Regions from separate parts of the Halomonas sp. PGE1 genome, predicted to be linked through region 1. Evidence: predicted binding sites of a transcription regulator. Region 1 holds the regulator's gene; each other region holds the start of a gene.

Region 1 (5,137 bases):
GCTCGCGATGGCGGAGCCGGACCAGGGGGTGGGAGGCGGCCAGGCTCGCGGCCAGGCGCTCCGCCAGGTAGACCGAGCGGTGCTGGCCGCCGGTGCAGCCGATGGCCACCGTGAGGTAGCTGCGGTGGCTGGCCAGGTAGGCGGGCAGCCAGCGCTCCACCCAGGCCTGGATATCGGCGCGCATTGCCTCCACCAGGGGGTAGGTCTCGAGGAACTCGATGACCGGCGCGTCGCGGCCGGTGCTGGCGCGCAGCTGCGGGTCCCAGTAGGGGTTGGGCAGGCAGCGCGCATCGAACACCAGGTCGGCGTCCAGCGGCACGCCGCGCTTGAAGCCGAAGGACTCGAAGGTGAGGGTGAGCTGGTCGGGCTGGTGGAGTGCCACCTGGTCGGCGATACGGCGCCTCAGTTCGTGGACCGATAGCCGTGAGGTATCGATGACCAGGTCGGCCAGGTCGCGGATCTCGGCGAGGGCCAGCTCCTCGGAATCGATCGCCTCGGCCAGGGTCATCTGGCTGTCCCGCGTCAGCGGATGGCGGCGTCGGGTGGCGGAGTAGCGCTCGAGCAGGATGCGCGCATCGGCGGTGAGGTAGATCACCTGGCAGGCGATGCCGCGGGCCTGGAGCGCCTGCAGCTGGGCGGGAAAGCTCTGCAGGGCCTGCGGCAGGTTGCGGGCGTCGATGCTGACGGCGATGGAGGAGCGTGGCGACTCCGAACTACCCAGCTCATCGACCAGCGAGCCGAGCAGCATGGCCGGGAGGTTGTCGATGGCGTAGTAGCCGAGATCCTCCAGGGCCTGCAGCGCGATCGACTTGCCCGAGCCGGAGCGGCCGCTGATGATCACGAGCTGCATGGGGGATCTCCTGGTCGTCAATCTGGCCGGGTGCCCGTGGGCGCTATCCCTGCCGTCGAATCGCCTCGATGAGCCGTTCGTGGAGCTCGCGCTGGCTTTCGCTGCGGCGCAGCCCGCTGCGGGTGTCGGCGTCGTTCATCACCCCGGCCACCTGGGCCAGCAAGGCGAGGTGGGCGTCATCGGCCTCCTCGGGGACCAGCAGCACGAACACCAGGTCGACGGGTTCGCCGTCGATGGCGTCGAAGTCCACCGGCTCGGCCAGCTTCAGGAAGCCGGCGATGGGGGCCTTGCAGTGGGGGCTTCTGGCGTGGGGGATGGCCACCCCGTTGCCGATGCCGGTGCTGCCCAGGCGTTCGCGCCCGATCAGCCGGCTGAACACCTCCTGGCTGTCGAGGCTCGGCGTATTCTGGGCGATGAAGGTGCTGAAGAACTCCAGCACCCGTTTCTTGCTGCCCCCGGGCACGCCGAACAGGGTGCGCTCCGGGGGCAGGATGGCTTCCAGTGACATGATGGGCTCAACGAGCGCCGGCGCCCTGGGCGCGGGCCTGGGCCTTCTCCTTGTGCTTGACCAGCTGGCGATCCAGCTTGTCGGCCAGAGCGTCGATGGCGGCGTACATGTCAGCGTCCTGGGCTTCGGCATGCAGGTCGGCGCCGGCGGCATGCAGGGTGCAGGCGGCGTGCTGGCGCTCCTTCTCCACGGACAGGGTCACCTGCACGTTGGTGATGTTGTCGTAGTGGCGCTCCACGCGAGCCAGCTTTTCGTCCACATAGCCACGCAGGGCATCGGTCAGTTCCACATGATGGCCGGTGATATTGACTTGCATGACACGCTCCTTGCTCGTTGGTTGTGGGTCGATTGTAACCCTTTTTCCTGCCTTGCATACCCCCCGGCCTGCCGCCGCCGCGGCGGGCCTGATGCAGGTCAGCGAAGCGTCTGCCGGCGGCGGTTCGCTAATGACTCCCCAGGCGTCACGGAGCATGCTGGGGGGTAGGCCTACCGCAGCCGCTTGCGCTCGCTGGAGGAGGGGATGCTCATGGCCTCGCGGGTGACTGTGGTGAGCGCGACGGCCCGCCTGGGCTACCTCAGCCGCTTGCGTTCGCTGGAGGAGGGGATGCCCATGGCCTCGCGGTACTTGGCGACCGTCCGCCTGGCCACCTGGATGCCGGCCTCCTCGAGCAGGGTCACCAGCTTGCTGTCGGAGAGCGGCTTGCGCGGCGGCTCCTCCTGGATCAGCTTGCGGATCCGTGCGCGGATCGCGGTGCTGGAGTGGGCGTCGCCCTCGCCGTTGCCGCCCACCTGGCTGGAGAAGAAGAACTTCAGCTCGAACACCCCCCGGGGAGTGTGGATGTATTTCTGGGTGGTGACCCGGGAGATGGTCGATTCGTGCATCTCCACGGCCTGGGCGATGTCGGCCAGGATCAGCGGCTTCATCGCCTCCTCGCCCTGCTCCAGGAAGTCGAGCTGGCGGGCCATGATCTCGCGGCCCACCCGCAACAGGGTGTCGTTGCGGCTGGAGAGGCTCTTCATCAGCCAGCGCGCCTCCTGCAGGTGGTCCTTGAGGAACTGGTTGTCCTGGCTCTTGTCGGCGCGGCGGATCAGCGCCGCGTAGTCGGGCTGGATGCGCAGCCGGGGCAGCGCCTCCTGGTTGAGCTCCACGTGCCAGCCGCGGCTGTCCTGGCGTGCCACCAGGTCGGGGATCACGTAGTCGTTCTCGAGGCTGGAGTAAGCGCTTCCGGGGCGCGGGTCCAGGGAGCGGACCAGGGCGATGGCCGTTTCCAGGGCGTCGTCGTCGAGGCCGAGGCGGCGCTTGAGCAGGCGACGGTCGTCGCCGGCCAGGGCCTCGAGGAACTGGCGCACCAGGCGGCGCGCCTGGGGCAGCAACGGGGTGTCGTCGGGCAGGGCGGCGAGCTGCAGCATCAGGCACTCGCGCAGGTCCCGGGCGAAGACGCCGGTGGGCTCGAACTGCTGCAGGCGCAGCAGCACCTGCTCCACCTCGGCGCTGCGCAGCCCGCCGAGCCCCTGGGACTTGAGGCCGTCGCGGATCTCGTCGAGGGATTGCGCCAGGTAGCCCGCGCTGTCCACGGCATCGATCAGGCTCTCGGCGATCTGCTGCTCGCGGGGGTCGAGGTCGGTCATCGCCAGCTGCCAGGCCAGGTGGCCCTGCAGGCTCTGTGCGCTCGCCTCGCGCTCGAAATCGGGGCCCTCGCCGCCGGCCGGCGCCCCCAGGTCCTGGTAGGTGTCCGACCAGTCGCTGTCGGTGCTGAGCTCGTCGGGAATCTCGCTGGCCCAGTCGTCCTCGGGGGCCTCGCTCACCGCCTGCTCGCCGAAGCCCTCGTCGAGCTCCAGCATGGGATTTGACTCCAGGGCCTGCTGGATCTCCTGGCGCAGGTCGAGGGTGGAGAGCTGCAGCAGGGCAATCGCCTGCTGCAACTGGGGCGTCATGGTCAGCTGCGTGCCGACGCGGAGCTGAAGGGAGGCTTTCATGGCCATCGTGATCGTCTGCCCTCTTGTGCCGGGAAGTGGCCGGAAGGCCTCACCCTAGCGCGGGCGACGCGGGCATGCAAGCGCTTGTTAAGCAACTTCTGTGCCACCCGCAATCGGTATGCCGTCATCTAATAACGACAGGCATATCAGGGGATTGTGGTCAGAGCCGGAAGTCCTCGCCCAGGTAGACCTCGCGCACCCGCTGGTTGGCGAGGATCGCCTCGGCGTTGCCCTCGGCGATGATCTTGCCGTCACCGACGATGTAGGCGGTGTCGCAGATATCCAGGGTCTCGCGCACGTTGTGGTCGGTGATCAGCACGCCGATGCCGCGGGCCTTGAGCTGGCGGATGACCCCCTTGATCTCGCCCACCGAAATGGGGTCGACGCCGGCGAAGGGCTCGTCGAGCAGGATGAAGGCGGGCTCCGTGGCCAGGGCCCGGGCGATCTCCACCCGCCGTCGCTCGCCGCCGGAGAGGCTCATGCCGAGGTTGTCGCGGATATGGGTCACGTGAAACTCCTCGAGCAGCTGCTCGAGGCGGGCGCGGCGCCCCTCACGGTCGAGATCCTTGCGGGTCTCGAGGATCGCCATGATGTTGTCGGCCACCGACAGCTTGCGGAAGATCGACGCCTCCTGGGGCAGGTAGCCGATGCCGGCCCGGGCGCGCTGGTGCATGGCGGCCCGGGACAGGTCCAGGCCGTCGATGGCCACCTCGCCGGCGTCGGCGCGCACCAGTCCCACGATCATGTAGAAGGAGGTGGTCTTGCCGGCGCCGTTGGGGCCGAGCAGGCCGACGATGCTGCCCTGGCGGATGGCCAGGCTGATGTCCTGGACAACGCGGCGACGCTTGTAGCTCTTGGCCAGGTGGCGGGCATGGAGGGTCTTCATGGGCGGCCTTACTGCTCGGGCTGTAGGGTCATGCGGATGCGCTGGCGTCCTTCGACACCCTCGCCCTCGCTGCGGGCCTGGACCACGCGGCGGTCGAGGAAGTACTCCAGATAGCCGCCGTCGAAGGTATCGCCGCCCTGGTGCAGCTCGGCGCGGTCGATCAGCTCCATACGCCGCTCGGCCACGTGGTAGATGATGGTGCGGCCCCACCCGCGCACCATGGGCTCTGAGGGGTCGGGCTGCTGCTCCAGATAGGCGCGCTCGCCGGTGGCGATGGCGCGGGAGAGCTGGCCCTGGGCGTTGCGCTGGATCTCCACCCGATCGCCGGTCAGGCGCATGCTGCCCTGGCGGATATCCACCTCGCCGGTATAGACCGCGGTGCCGGCGCGGTCGTCCAGATCGAGCCGGTCGGCCTCCACCTCGATGGGGGCCTCGGCATCGCGGCCCTGGGCCAGGGTCGGCGCGGCGACCAGCGGCAGCAGCAGGCAGAGCAGCAGGGCGGAGGTTCGCTTCATGGCTGGGGGTCCTCTCGGGTCTCGGGCGGATGGTGGCCGCGCACATTGTCGGTCAGTCGGGCGCGGTTGTCATGGAGCCAGGCGTCGAAGCGCTCGCCGCTCATGCGCTGGGGGGGCTGCTGGAGCAGGGCCGGGGTGTCGCTCCAGGCGTGACCGCTCTCGGCGTCGTAGTGGAGCACCTCGGTGTCGAGCTGCCAGCGCTCCTCGGGGGCGTGGAGCCTGGCGCTGCCGGAGAGGGTGAGCGGGTTGCCGCCGGGACCCAGCACGCCGCTGTCGGCCTCGGCCAGCCATATCCGGCCGGCGTTGTCGTAGAGTCGGGCGTCGGGAGTCTCGAGGCGGGTGACGTCGTCGTGGGGCGTGTGCACCAGGCGTGGCGTCTCGATGCGCTGATGGGCGCGCCC
Region 2 (5,137 bases), 220 kb from region 1:
CTGGCACCTGGACGAGCTCGACGAGCTGCTCGACAGCCGCAATACCCCCACCCGGGAGGTCTTCCTGGCGCTCAAGCGGCGCCTGGCCATCCGCCGCGCCGAGCCCTGCTTCCATCCCGATGCCCCCCAGCGAGTGCTGCCAGCCCCGCCGGCGCTGCTGGTGCTCCAGCGTGGCCCGCTGGCGGGCGGCCGGCGTCTGCTGGCGATCCATAACGTCAGCGACCAGCGCCAGCCACTGGCGGCGCTGGCCGAGGGGGAGTGGTTCGACCTGCTGGAGAATGTGCCCTGGGCGGGTCAGGAGAGCCTCGCCCCCTATCGCACCCTGTGGCTGGTCCAGCAGTCCTGAACGACAGGAACATCGTTGGAGGCTATGCCGGCGCCTCGCACTACGCTGTGATCCGACCTGGTTACACTTCCCCAGCGTTATCGGCCTCCACGGCATCGTGGAGGCGGCTCAGCAGGTCGGGGATGGCGGAGCGCACGCGGTTCCAGCTGGGGATGAAGGGACGCTCGCCGGGATTGTCGAGGAAGGCGTTGCCGGCCTCCAGCAGGTTGGCGGCGAACAGCTCCACGGCGCGCTCCTCGGCGTGACGGTCCAGGGCGAGGCCGTTCATCACCGCGTCGTGATGGTAGGCCTCGATCAGGTCCAGGGCGAGGCGGTAGTAGGTGGCCTTGAGGGTGCGGAACCCCTCGGCGCTGAAGGTCACGCCCTGGGTAGCCAGCTTGCGGTAGAGCGCCTTGGCGATGTCCAGGCTCATGCGGTTGAGCCCCGCCGAGGCATCCTCCTCCGAGACCGGCTGGTGCTTGTGGTCGTAGGCATCGGCCAGGTCCACCTGGCAGAGCCGCTTGGTGGAGTGGTTGCGGTGCACCTCCGAGAGCACGCCGATCTCCAGGCCCCAGTCGGCGGGGATGCGGATGCCGTCGAGCACCTCGGCGCGCATGGCGAACTCACCGGAGAGCGGATAGCGGTAGCTGTCCAGATACTGGAGGTAGGGCAGCGGCCCATGCATCTGCTTGAGCGCCCGCAGCAGCGGCGTGACCATCAGCCGCGACACCCGGCCGTTGAGCTTGCCCTCGGCGATGCGAGGGTAGTAACCCTTGCAGAACTCGTAGTTGAAGTGGGGGTGGGCCACCGGGTAGAAGAGCCGTGCCAGCAGGCCCCGGTCGTAGGTGAGGATATCGCAGTCGTGGAGCCCCACCACCGCACCGCGTGCCGAGGCCTGCACGTAGCCCGCGCAAAACCAGACGTTGCGCCCCTTGCCGGGTTCCCGGGGCGAGAGGCCATGCTCCTCCAGCTCGGCATCCAGGGCACGCAGTCGCGGGCCATCGTTCCAGAGGATGCGATGGCGCTGGGGCAGCCGGGCGAAGAACTTCCGGGCGTGCAGGAACTGCTCGCGGTCGGCCCGGTCGAGCCCGATCACCACCTCGGCCAGGTAGGGCACCCGACGTAGCTCCTCGACGATCGCCTCGAGGGCGGGCCCCTCCAGCTCCGAGAAGAGCGACGGCAGGATCAGGCTCATGGGCCGACGACGGCCGAACTCGCAGAGCTCCGCCTCCAACGCCGCCACCGGCCGCCGGGTCAGGTTGTGGAAGTCGGTGATGATGCCGTTCTGATGGAAGTCGCTCATGCCGCTGCCTCCTCGGCCGCCTCGACGGTCTCACGCAGTGCCGCCGGAATTACCCGGCGGTCGGCTCGCCCCCACCAGTAGGCCACCCCCTCGGCCCAGCCGGCGGGTCCCGTCGCCTCGCTGCGGTAGAGCGATGGCTGGTCCGGCAATACGTCCAGGCCATGGCAGCCGCGGATCACCACCGCCTGATCCACCGCTTCCAGCATGGGGATGTCGTTGGGGCCGTCGCCCAGGGCCAGGGTCATCGGCCGCCGGCCGCGCAGCGCCTCGAAGCGGGAGATCAGCCAGCTCACCGCGTTGCCCTTGTGGGAGGTACCGGTGGCGTGCCAGAAGCGCCCGCCCCGCACCAGCTGCAGGCCGTCGCCGGCGAGCCCCACGCGGAAGCCCTCGAGGCGCGCCTCATCCTCCTCCCAGATCAGCGGCTCGCTGCCCTCGCGCATCCGCGCCAGGCGCGCCTCGGGCTCGGGGAGACCGGTGTAGTCGGTGAGTTCATCGAGGGTCATCTCGCTCATGGCGGTGAAGCGCACCCCGAGACGCTCGCGCCATACCGCCAGGCGCTTGCGAACGAAGCCGATGTCCACCCCCAGGGTGCGGATCCCGAGCCCATCGGGGCCCGGGCGGTCGACGCGCGCATGGCACCAGGCCGGCGGCAGCCCCACCACGGCGCCGTTCTCGGCGATGAAGGGGGTATCGGTCAGGCCCAGCTCCCGGCGCAGCGGCACGATCTCGCTGCGGGTCTTGCTGGTCACCGGAATCACCGGCACACCCAGCTGCTTGAGCCGTGCAAGCCAGGGCCTGGCGGGTTGCCAGTCGTAGCTGTGGTGGTCGAGCAGCGAGCCGTCGAGGTCGGTAAACAGCAGCCGCGGCGTGAGGGCGGCATCGAGGCCGGAATGGGGCGTGAGGCGTGAGTCGGTCATGGCAGCTCCCTGGCGTGACATCGGGTCGTTGCCCTTACCTTGCACAGGGCGTGCCAGGCCGCATTGCAGCGGGTGTTGGCGCGACGGCGGCGAACCTTGCGCACCATCCCGGCGCATCATGACGCACCAAAAAAGAGCGCCCCGAGGCGAAAAAGCCTCGGGGCGTCGGGAACCGCAGCCGTCGCGGATCAGAAGCGGTAGCGAAGACCCACGCTTGCCGCATCGAAGTTGTAGCGGGACTTGTCCAGGTAGCGCATGTAGTCCGCGCCCACTGACAGGTTGGGGGCCACGTCGAACTCGGCGCCGGCTCCGTAGGAGAAGCCGCTTTCGCGGTCGATATCGAAGTCCACCTCGGTGAAGCCGGCCAGGCCATAGAGGCGGAACTCCGGAGCCACCGGCAGGATACCCTTGGCATAGGCGCCGATCAGGTAGTCGAGCTCGACGGGGCCATCGGAGCCGCCGCCACCCAGGTGGCCCTCCACGGCGAAGTACTCGTTGAACTGCATGCCGCCGTTGAGGCGCAGGCCGACGCTATCGCGGCTGGAGGCGGGCCCATCGGGGTTGAGGTCCCAGAACATGGCGTCGCCGCCGATGTAGGGCTGGGGATAGAAGGCCTGCTGGGCCTGGGCACTGGTAGCCGCGCCGGCGGCCAGGATGGCCGCGGTTGCGGCGGCAAGCGTGATGCGTTTCATGGGGCTCTCCTCGTTAATGAACACCGTTCTATAACGCCTACAGTGTGGTCCCGGGAACGCCACTCTTCAAGGTGGGAATGTGCAAATGTGCGCCAAGCGGCGTCGCCCGGCGGCGACGCCGCCTGGTCTCACGCCCGCTTCGACAGGCCCAGGAACAGGATCCCCGCGAGCACGATGCCGCCGCCCACCAGCTGCACCGGGGTGAGCGCCTGCCCCAGCACCAGGTAGCCCAGCAGCAGGGCCGCCACCGGCTCCATGTTCATGGCCGGGGCGTTGCGCGCCATGTCGAGCCTGGGCACCGTGATGAAGAGCACCGAGAAGGCCAGCGCATAGCAGAGCGTCAGCAGCGCGAGCCCCGTCCAGCCGGCCAGCGACTGGGGCGGCGCCATGCCGCCCGGCACGAGCCCCAGGCCCCCGGCGATGACCATGGCCGCCAGCACGGTGAGCATGGTCAGCAGGCTGCGCAGGGTGCTGCCGACGCCGGCCAGGCGGTGCTCGGTGATCCACAGGGCGCAGGAGAAGGCGGTGGCGGCGGCCAGGCCGAAGGCCACCCCGGCGAGCCAGTCCGGCCCCATGGCCCCGGGGTCGGCGAACCAGGTCGGCACGTCCAGCACCACCACCAGGCCGATGAGGATCACACCCATGACCAGCGTCGCCCGCGCCGTCGGCCGCGGCCCCCCCAGCGCCCAGGAGAGCAGCGCCAGCTGGATCGGCAGGGTGTTCATCAAAAGCAGCGCCACCACCACCGGAATGCGCGCCACCGCCGAATAGAGGCAGAGGCTCTGCACCGCCACCAGCAGGCCCACCGCCAGCTGCCAGCGTCCGGAGCCTGCGGGCAGTCGCCACGACTTGCGCTGGAACACCACCAGCGCCGCCAGTGCCAGGGCGGCCACGCCGGAGCGCAGCACGATGGCCAGCAGCAGGCCGGCACCGGCATCGAAGGCGACCCGGGCGGCCACGTGGTTGGCGGCGAACAGGGTGGCGAGGCCGCACATCAGGGCCAGGGCGAGGGGCCGCGGGAAAGGAGCGGGGGCCACCGAAGCGCCAGAGGGGGTCGACATGTCACGGCTTCCATGCAGAGTGTAGGGGACAAGGGCAGCACATCATGATGGGCGTCAAGCCGAGAGGCGACCACCGGCGGCGGCCTCATGTTAGACTAAAGTCCAAGCCTTCTCTCACCCTCCATCCCACAAGAGGCGTCGATGAACGAGCCGGTGCTGGTGATCAACTGCGGGTCCTCCTCCATCAAGTATGCGCTGGTGCCGGCGGCTGCCGACCAGCCGCGCCTGACCGGCCTGGCCGAGCGGCTGGGCAGCGGCGATGCCCGCCTCAAGGGCGTCGACAGCCGCGGCGAGGCCTTCACCCGCGCCCTGGGTGACGCCGGCCACGTCGAGGCCCTCGCGGCGATCCTCGAGGGACTGGGGGACCACCGCCCCGGCGCCGTGGGGCACCGGGTCGTTCACGGCGGCGAGCGCTTCACCCGGGCCGCGCTGATCGACGATGACGTCGTGGCCGCCATCGAGGCCACCAGCGCGCTCGCGCCGCTGCACAACCCGGCCAACCTCCAGGGGGTCGCCGCCACCCGCGCGCTGTTTGCCGAACTGCCCCAGGTGGCGGTCTTCGATACCGCCTTCCACCAGAGCCTGCCGCCCCGCGCCTACCGCTATGCCCTGCCCGAGGCGCTCTATCGCGAGCACGGCATCCGCCGCTACGGCTTCCACGGCACCAGCCATGCCTACGTGAGCGCGCGCGCCGATGCCCTCGCCGGCATCGAAGGCGGCTGGCTGACCGCCCACCTGGGCAACGGTTGCTCCACCGCCGCGGTGTGGCAGGGGCAGAGCCTCGACACCAGCATGGGCCTCACCCCGCTGGAGGGGCTCGTCATGGGCACCCGCAGCGG
Region 3 (5,137 bases), 300 kb from region 1:
CCGTAGCCCAGCCGGCGGGCCACCTCGCAGATGATCCACCAGTCGTGGCGCGCCTCCCCCGGCGGCGGCAGCAGGCCGCGCTGGCGGGAGATGCGCCGCTCGGAGTTGGTCACGGTGCCGTCCTTCTCCGACCAGGAGGATGCCGGCAGCACGATGTCGGCGTACGCCAGCAGGTCGGTGTCGGCGACGCACTCGGAGACGATCACCAGCGGGCACTGCTCGAGCGCTGCCCGTACCCGGTCGGCACGGGGCAGGCTCACCGCCGGGTTAGTGGCCATGATCCACAGGGCGTGAATCTCGCCGCGCTCGATCGCCTCGAACAGGTCTACCGCCTTGTGGCCGGGGGCCTCGGGGAGGCTCGGCGTGAGCGAGGGCGTCGACCAGAAGCGGGTGACCCGATCGATGGCGCCGGGGCTGTCGTAGTCCATATGGGCGGCCAGCTGGTTGGCCAGGCCCCCCACCTCGCGGCCGCCCATGGCGTTGGGCTGGCCGGTGATCGAGAAGGGGCCGGCCCCGGGCAGGCCCAGCTTGCCGCCGGCCATGTGGCAGTTGATGATCGCATTGCCCTTGTCGGTGCCGCTGCTGGACTGGTTGATCCCCTGGGAGAAGAGGGTCACCACGTGGAGCTGGCTGGCGAACCAGTAGTAGAAGGTCTCCAGGCGCTCCGGGTCCAGGTCGCAGTCGGCGGCCACGGCCGCCAGCGAAACGTCATCCTCCCGGGCCGCCGCCAGGGCCGCGTCCAGCCCCCGGGTATGGCGCGCCAGATAGAGGGCATCGAGCCTGCCCCGGTCGGCCATCCAGGCCAGCAGGCCGTTGAACAGCCGGGCATCGCTGCCGGGGCGAAGACCCAGGTAGAGATCGGCGATCTCGCAGCTGTCGGTGACCCGGGGGTCGATCACCACCACTCGCATCAGCGGGTTGCGGGTCTTGGCCACCTTGAGGCGCTGGTAGAGCACCGGGTGGTTCCAGGCCAGGTTGGACCCCACCAGCACCACCAGCTCGGCCTCCTCCAGGTCCTCGTAGCTGCAGGGCACCGCATCGGCGCCGAAGGCGCGCCGGTGGGCGGCCACCGCCGAGGCCATGCAGAGCCGCGAGTTGGTATCCAGGTGCGGGGTGCCAATGAAGCCCTTGAAGAGCTTGTTGGCGACATAGTAATCCTCGGTGAGCAGCTGGCCCGAGAGATAGGCGGCCACCGCCTCCTTGCCATGCTCGCGTCGGGTGGCCGCCAGCCGCTCGGCCACGGCATCCAGGGCCGTGGCCCACGCCACCTCGCGGCCGTCCACCCGCGGCCGCATCAGCCGGCCCTGCTCGCCCAGGGTCTCGTGCAGCGCCGAGCCCTTGACGCAGAGGCGTCCGTAGTTGGCCGGATGGTCGGCATCGCCGGCCACCGCGGTCAGCTGCCCGTCCGCCAGGGTCGCCCGGACCCCACAGCCGACGCCGCAGTAGGGACAGGTGGTGCTGATGTGCCGCATGGCAGTCTCCTGCTGTTGTCGTTTCCAGGGCCTATGAACGCAGACGCCCGCCGCGTCCCGGTCTGGCCAGGAAGCGGCGGGCGTCGTTGCCCCGAGAGGCGCCGACATGGCGCCTTATGGATACCCAGGGCGATGCAAGCGGGGTGCCAACCCGCCCTACCCCGTGCCTGACGCCTGGCTTTTCGCGCCGTGCCCGCCACGGGGTGCCACCTCGCGCCGGGTCGACGCCGCCGAAACCTGCCTCATCGCGGTGCACACCCCCCTTTTGCTGCACCAGCGAGGCGCTCCCCCGGCACCCGCCCTCTCCCGCCACGCCGCCGCCAGGCCTCGGCAACCCATTGATTAAACGAAATGTATGGCGCGACAACCGCCTGCTGGCGAGATTCTTGATGGGTCTGCTCAGACGGCGATCAACGGCGATCGCCCGTCAACGAACATCAGGCAAGGGCGCCTCGCACCCGTCTCTCCACGAGACGGGGTCGAGGCGCCCTTTTGCGTTCACCCACAGGCAGAGGAGGAGCTCCATGCCTCCGCACAGCACCCAGGCACCCCAGGACCCGCTGGTCATCGTCGGCAACGGCATGGCCAGCCACCGGCTGCTGGAAGCGTTACTCAGGCAGCCGGCCAGGCCTGCCCGCATCACGGTGATCGGCGAGGAGCCCACTCCCGCCTACAACCGCATCCTGCTCTCACCGCTGCTGGCCGGCGAACTGGAGCGCGACACCCTGACCCTGCGCTCGGCCGAGTGGTATGCCGAGCAGGGCATCGAGCTGATCCTCGGCGAGCGCGTCACCGAGATCGATCGTCAGGCGCAACGCCTGACCACCGATGCCGGACGCCACCTGGCCTATGGCCGCCTGGTGCTGGCCACCGGCTCGCGCCCGGCGCTGCCGCCGCTGCCCGGCATCCGGCTCGCGGGCGTCCATGCCTTCCGCGACCTGAACGATGCCGCCACCCTTTCCGACTGCGCCAGCCGCGGCGGCAGCGCCGTGGTGATCGGTGGCGGCCTGCTGGGCCTGGAGGCCGCCGAGGGGCTGCGCAAGCGCGGCATGGCGGTCACCCTGCTGCAGCGGGCGGAGCACCTGATGAACCGCCAGCTCGATGCCACCGCTGCGGGCCTGCTCGAGCAGGAGCTCGTCGGCCGCGGGCTCGAGGTCATCACCGGCGCCCGGCTGGCCGCCCTCGAGGACGATGGCCAGGGCCGTGTCGCCGCCGTCTGCCTCGAGGGGGGGCGCCGCCTGCCCACCGACTGCGTGGTGGTGGCCATCGGCATCGCGCCCAACGTCGAGCCGGGGCGAGCCGCCGGCCTGGCGGTGGACCGCGCCATCCGGGTGGATGGGTACCTGACCACCTCCGACCCGGCGATCTTCGCCCTCGGCGAATGCTGCCAGTTCGAACAGCACACCTATGGCCTGGTGGAGCCGATCTGGCGCCAGGCCGAGGTGCTCGCCGCCCATCTCGCCGGTGAAGCGGTCGGCGGCTACGCGGAGCGCCCCAGCGCCACCCGGCTCAAGGTCAGCGGCGTTTCCCTCTATGCCTTCGGCCCCACCGAGCCGAGCGAGGAGCACGAGGTGCTCGCCTACCACGACCCCGATCAGGGCGACTACCGCCGGCTCCTGCTGCGCGAGGGCCGCCTGGAGGGAGCGGTGCTCTATGGCGATACCGCCCCGGGTCCCTGGTACTTCGCCCAGGCCCTGGCCGGACGCGATCTCACCCCCTGCCGACCCGCCCTGCTGCTGGGCGCGGCCGACGCCGACGCCCTGCTCGACGCCTCACTCGACGCCTCACCCAAGCCCGAGGATTCCCCCACTCAGACCCGCCCCGAGAAGGAGGCCGCCTGACATGTCTACCCAACCGCACCTGATCATCATCGGCAACGGCATGGTCGGCCACCACCTGGTCGAACAGCTGGTAGAACGCGGCGCCACCGAGCGCTATGCCATCACGGTGTTCGGCGAGGAACGCCACCTGGCCTACGACCGGGTCCACCTCTCCGAGGTCTTCAACGGCCAGGACGCCGAGTCGCTGGCCCTCTCCACCGCCGACTACTACGCCGAGCACGGCATCACCCTGCGCCTCGATGAGGCGGTCACCGCCATCGACCGCGATGCGAGCGAGGTGGTCACCGCCGAGGGCCGCACCCCCTACGACCGAGTGGTGCTGGCCACCGGCTCCTTTCCCTTCGTGCCGCCGATTCCCGGCAATGACCGCGAGGGCTGCCTGGTCTACCGCACCCTGGACGATCTCGATGCCATCCGCGCCGCGGCCGAGAATGCCGCCACCGGGGTGGTGGTGGGCGGCGGGCTGCTCGGCCTGGAGGCGGCCAATGCCCTGCGCGGCCTGAATCTGGACACCGCCGTGGTGGAGTTCGCCCCGCGGCTGATGCCGATGCAGGTGGACACCGAAGGCGGCGAGCTCTTGCGTGAGAAGATCGAATCGCTGGGCGTGCAGGTGCTCACCGGCCGCGCGACCCAGGAGATCGTCGACGGCGAGCGCAGCCGCCACCGCATGGTGTTCCAGGACGAAAAAGTGCTGGAAACCGACCTGATCGTCTTCTCCGCCGGCATTCGTCCCCGCGACGAGCTGGCCCGCGACTGCGGCCTGGAGCTCGGCGAGCGCGGCGGTGTGGTGATCGACGACAACTGCCTGACCAGCGACCCGGCCATCCTCGCCGTCGGCGAAGTGGCGCTGTGGAACAACAGCATCTTCGGCCTGGTCGCCCCCGGCTACCAGATGGCCAAGGCCGCCGCCGTCACGCTGCTCGAAGGCAATGAGCCCTTCAAGGGCGCCGACATGAGCACCAAGCTCAAGCTGATGGGCGTCGACGTGGGCTCCATCGGCGACGCCCACGGCGACCGTACACCCGGAGCACGCCAGTTCCGTTTTCTCGACCCGCTCAAGCAGCAGTACCGCAAGCTGGTGGTCTCCAGCGACGGCAAGCGCCTGGTCGGCGCCATGCTGGTGGGCGACAACAGCGTCTACGACACCCTGCTGCAGTACTACGCCAACCGCCTCGAACTGCCCGAGGACCCTGCCTCCCTGATTCTGCCGGCCGGCAGCAGCACCGCCCCCGCGCTGGGGCCGGACGCCCTGCCCGACACCGCCATGATCTGTTCGTGTCACAACGTCACCAAGGCGGATGTATGCGCCTCCATCGACGGCGGCGCGGTTGATCTGGGCGCGGTGAAAGGCGAGACCCGCGCCAGCACCGGCTGCGGCGGCTGTGCCGCCCTGCTCAAGACCCTGGTGGATCACGAACTCGAAAGCCGCGGCGTGGAGGTCGACAAGTCGATCTGCGAACACTTCCACTACACCCGCCAGGAGCTCTACGACATCGTCCGGGTGGAGGGCATCAAGACCTTCAGCGAGCTGATGGAGAAGCATGGCAACCCGGAGACCCATCGCCTCGGCTGCGATATCTGCAAGCCGGCGGTGGCCTCGATACTGGCCTCCTGCTTCAACGAGCCGATCACCGATGCGGCCCATATCCCGCTGCAGGATACCAACGACACCTTCATGGCCAACATGCAGAAGAACGGCACCTACTCGGTGGTGCCGCGCATCGCCGGCGGGGAGATCACCCCGGACAAGCTGGTGGTGCTGGGCCAGGTGGCGCAGAAGTACGGCCTCTACACCAAGGTCACCGGCGGCCAGCGCATCGACCT

What was found. The regulator sigma-54, encoded in region 1, starts transcription at its own class of promoters, with help from an activator protein. The targets are predictions, from matches to a motif close to TGGCACNNNNNTTGCTNT.
Region 2: a site for sigma-54 is predicted at 2,584-2,601, ahead of HIR79_RS06685 (HAD-IIB family hydrolase). Genes of this name have one in related genera too.
Region 3: a site for sigma-54 is predicted at 1,604-1,621, ahead of HIR79_RS06310 (nitrate reductase). Genes of this name have one in related genera too.

What each region holds. Positions count from the first base shown of each region.
Region 1 covers NZ_CP053032.1:1,632,359-1,637,495, forward strand. Annotated here, with positions in the region: gene rapZ (RNase adapter RapZ) at 1-850, opposite strand, end outside; gene ptsN (PTS IIA-like nitrogen regulatory protein PtsN) at 894-1,358, opposite strand; gene hpf (ribosome hibernation-promoting factor, HPF/YfiA family) at 1,366-1,674, opposite strand; gene HIR79_RS07695 (RNA polymerase factor sigma-54) at 1,929-3,341, opposite strand; gene lptB (LPS export ABC transporter ATP-binding protein) at 3,496-4,221, opposite strand; gene lptA (lipopolysaccharide transport periplasmic protein LptA) at 4,230-4,736, opposite strand; gene lptC (LPS export ABC transporter periplasmic protein LptC) at 4,733-5,137, opposite strand, start outside.
Region 2 covers NZ_CP053032.1:1,413,420-1,418,556, reverse strand. Annotated here, with positions in the region: partial or broken gene HIR79_RS06695 (sugar phosphorylase) at 1-346, shown strand, start outside; gene HIR79_RS06690 (glycosyltransferase family protein) at 408-1,628, opposite strand; gene HIR79_RS06685 (HAD-IIB family hydrolase) at 1,625-2,545, opposite strand; gene HIR79_RS06680 (porin family protein) at 2,734-3,237, opposite strand; gene HIR79_RS06675 (EamA family transporter) at 3,366-4,298, opposite strand; gene HIR79_RS06670 (acetate/propionate family kinase) at 4,440-5,137, shown strand, end outside.
Region 3 covers NZ_CP053032.1:1,327,681-1,332,817, reverse strand. Annotated here, with positions in the region: gene HIR79_RS06310 (nitrate reductase) at 1-1,472, opposite strand, end outside; gene HIR79_RS06305 (NAD(P)/FAD-dependent oxidoreductase) at 1,997-3,313, shown strand; gene nirB (nitrite reductase large subunit NirB) at 3,315-5,137, shown strand, end outside.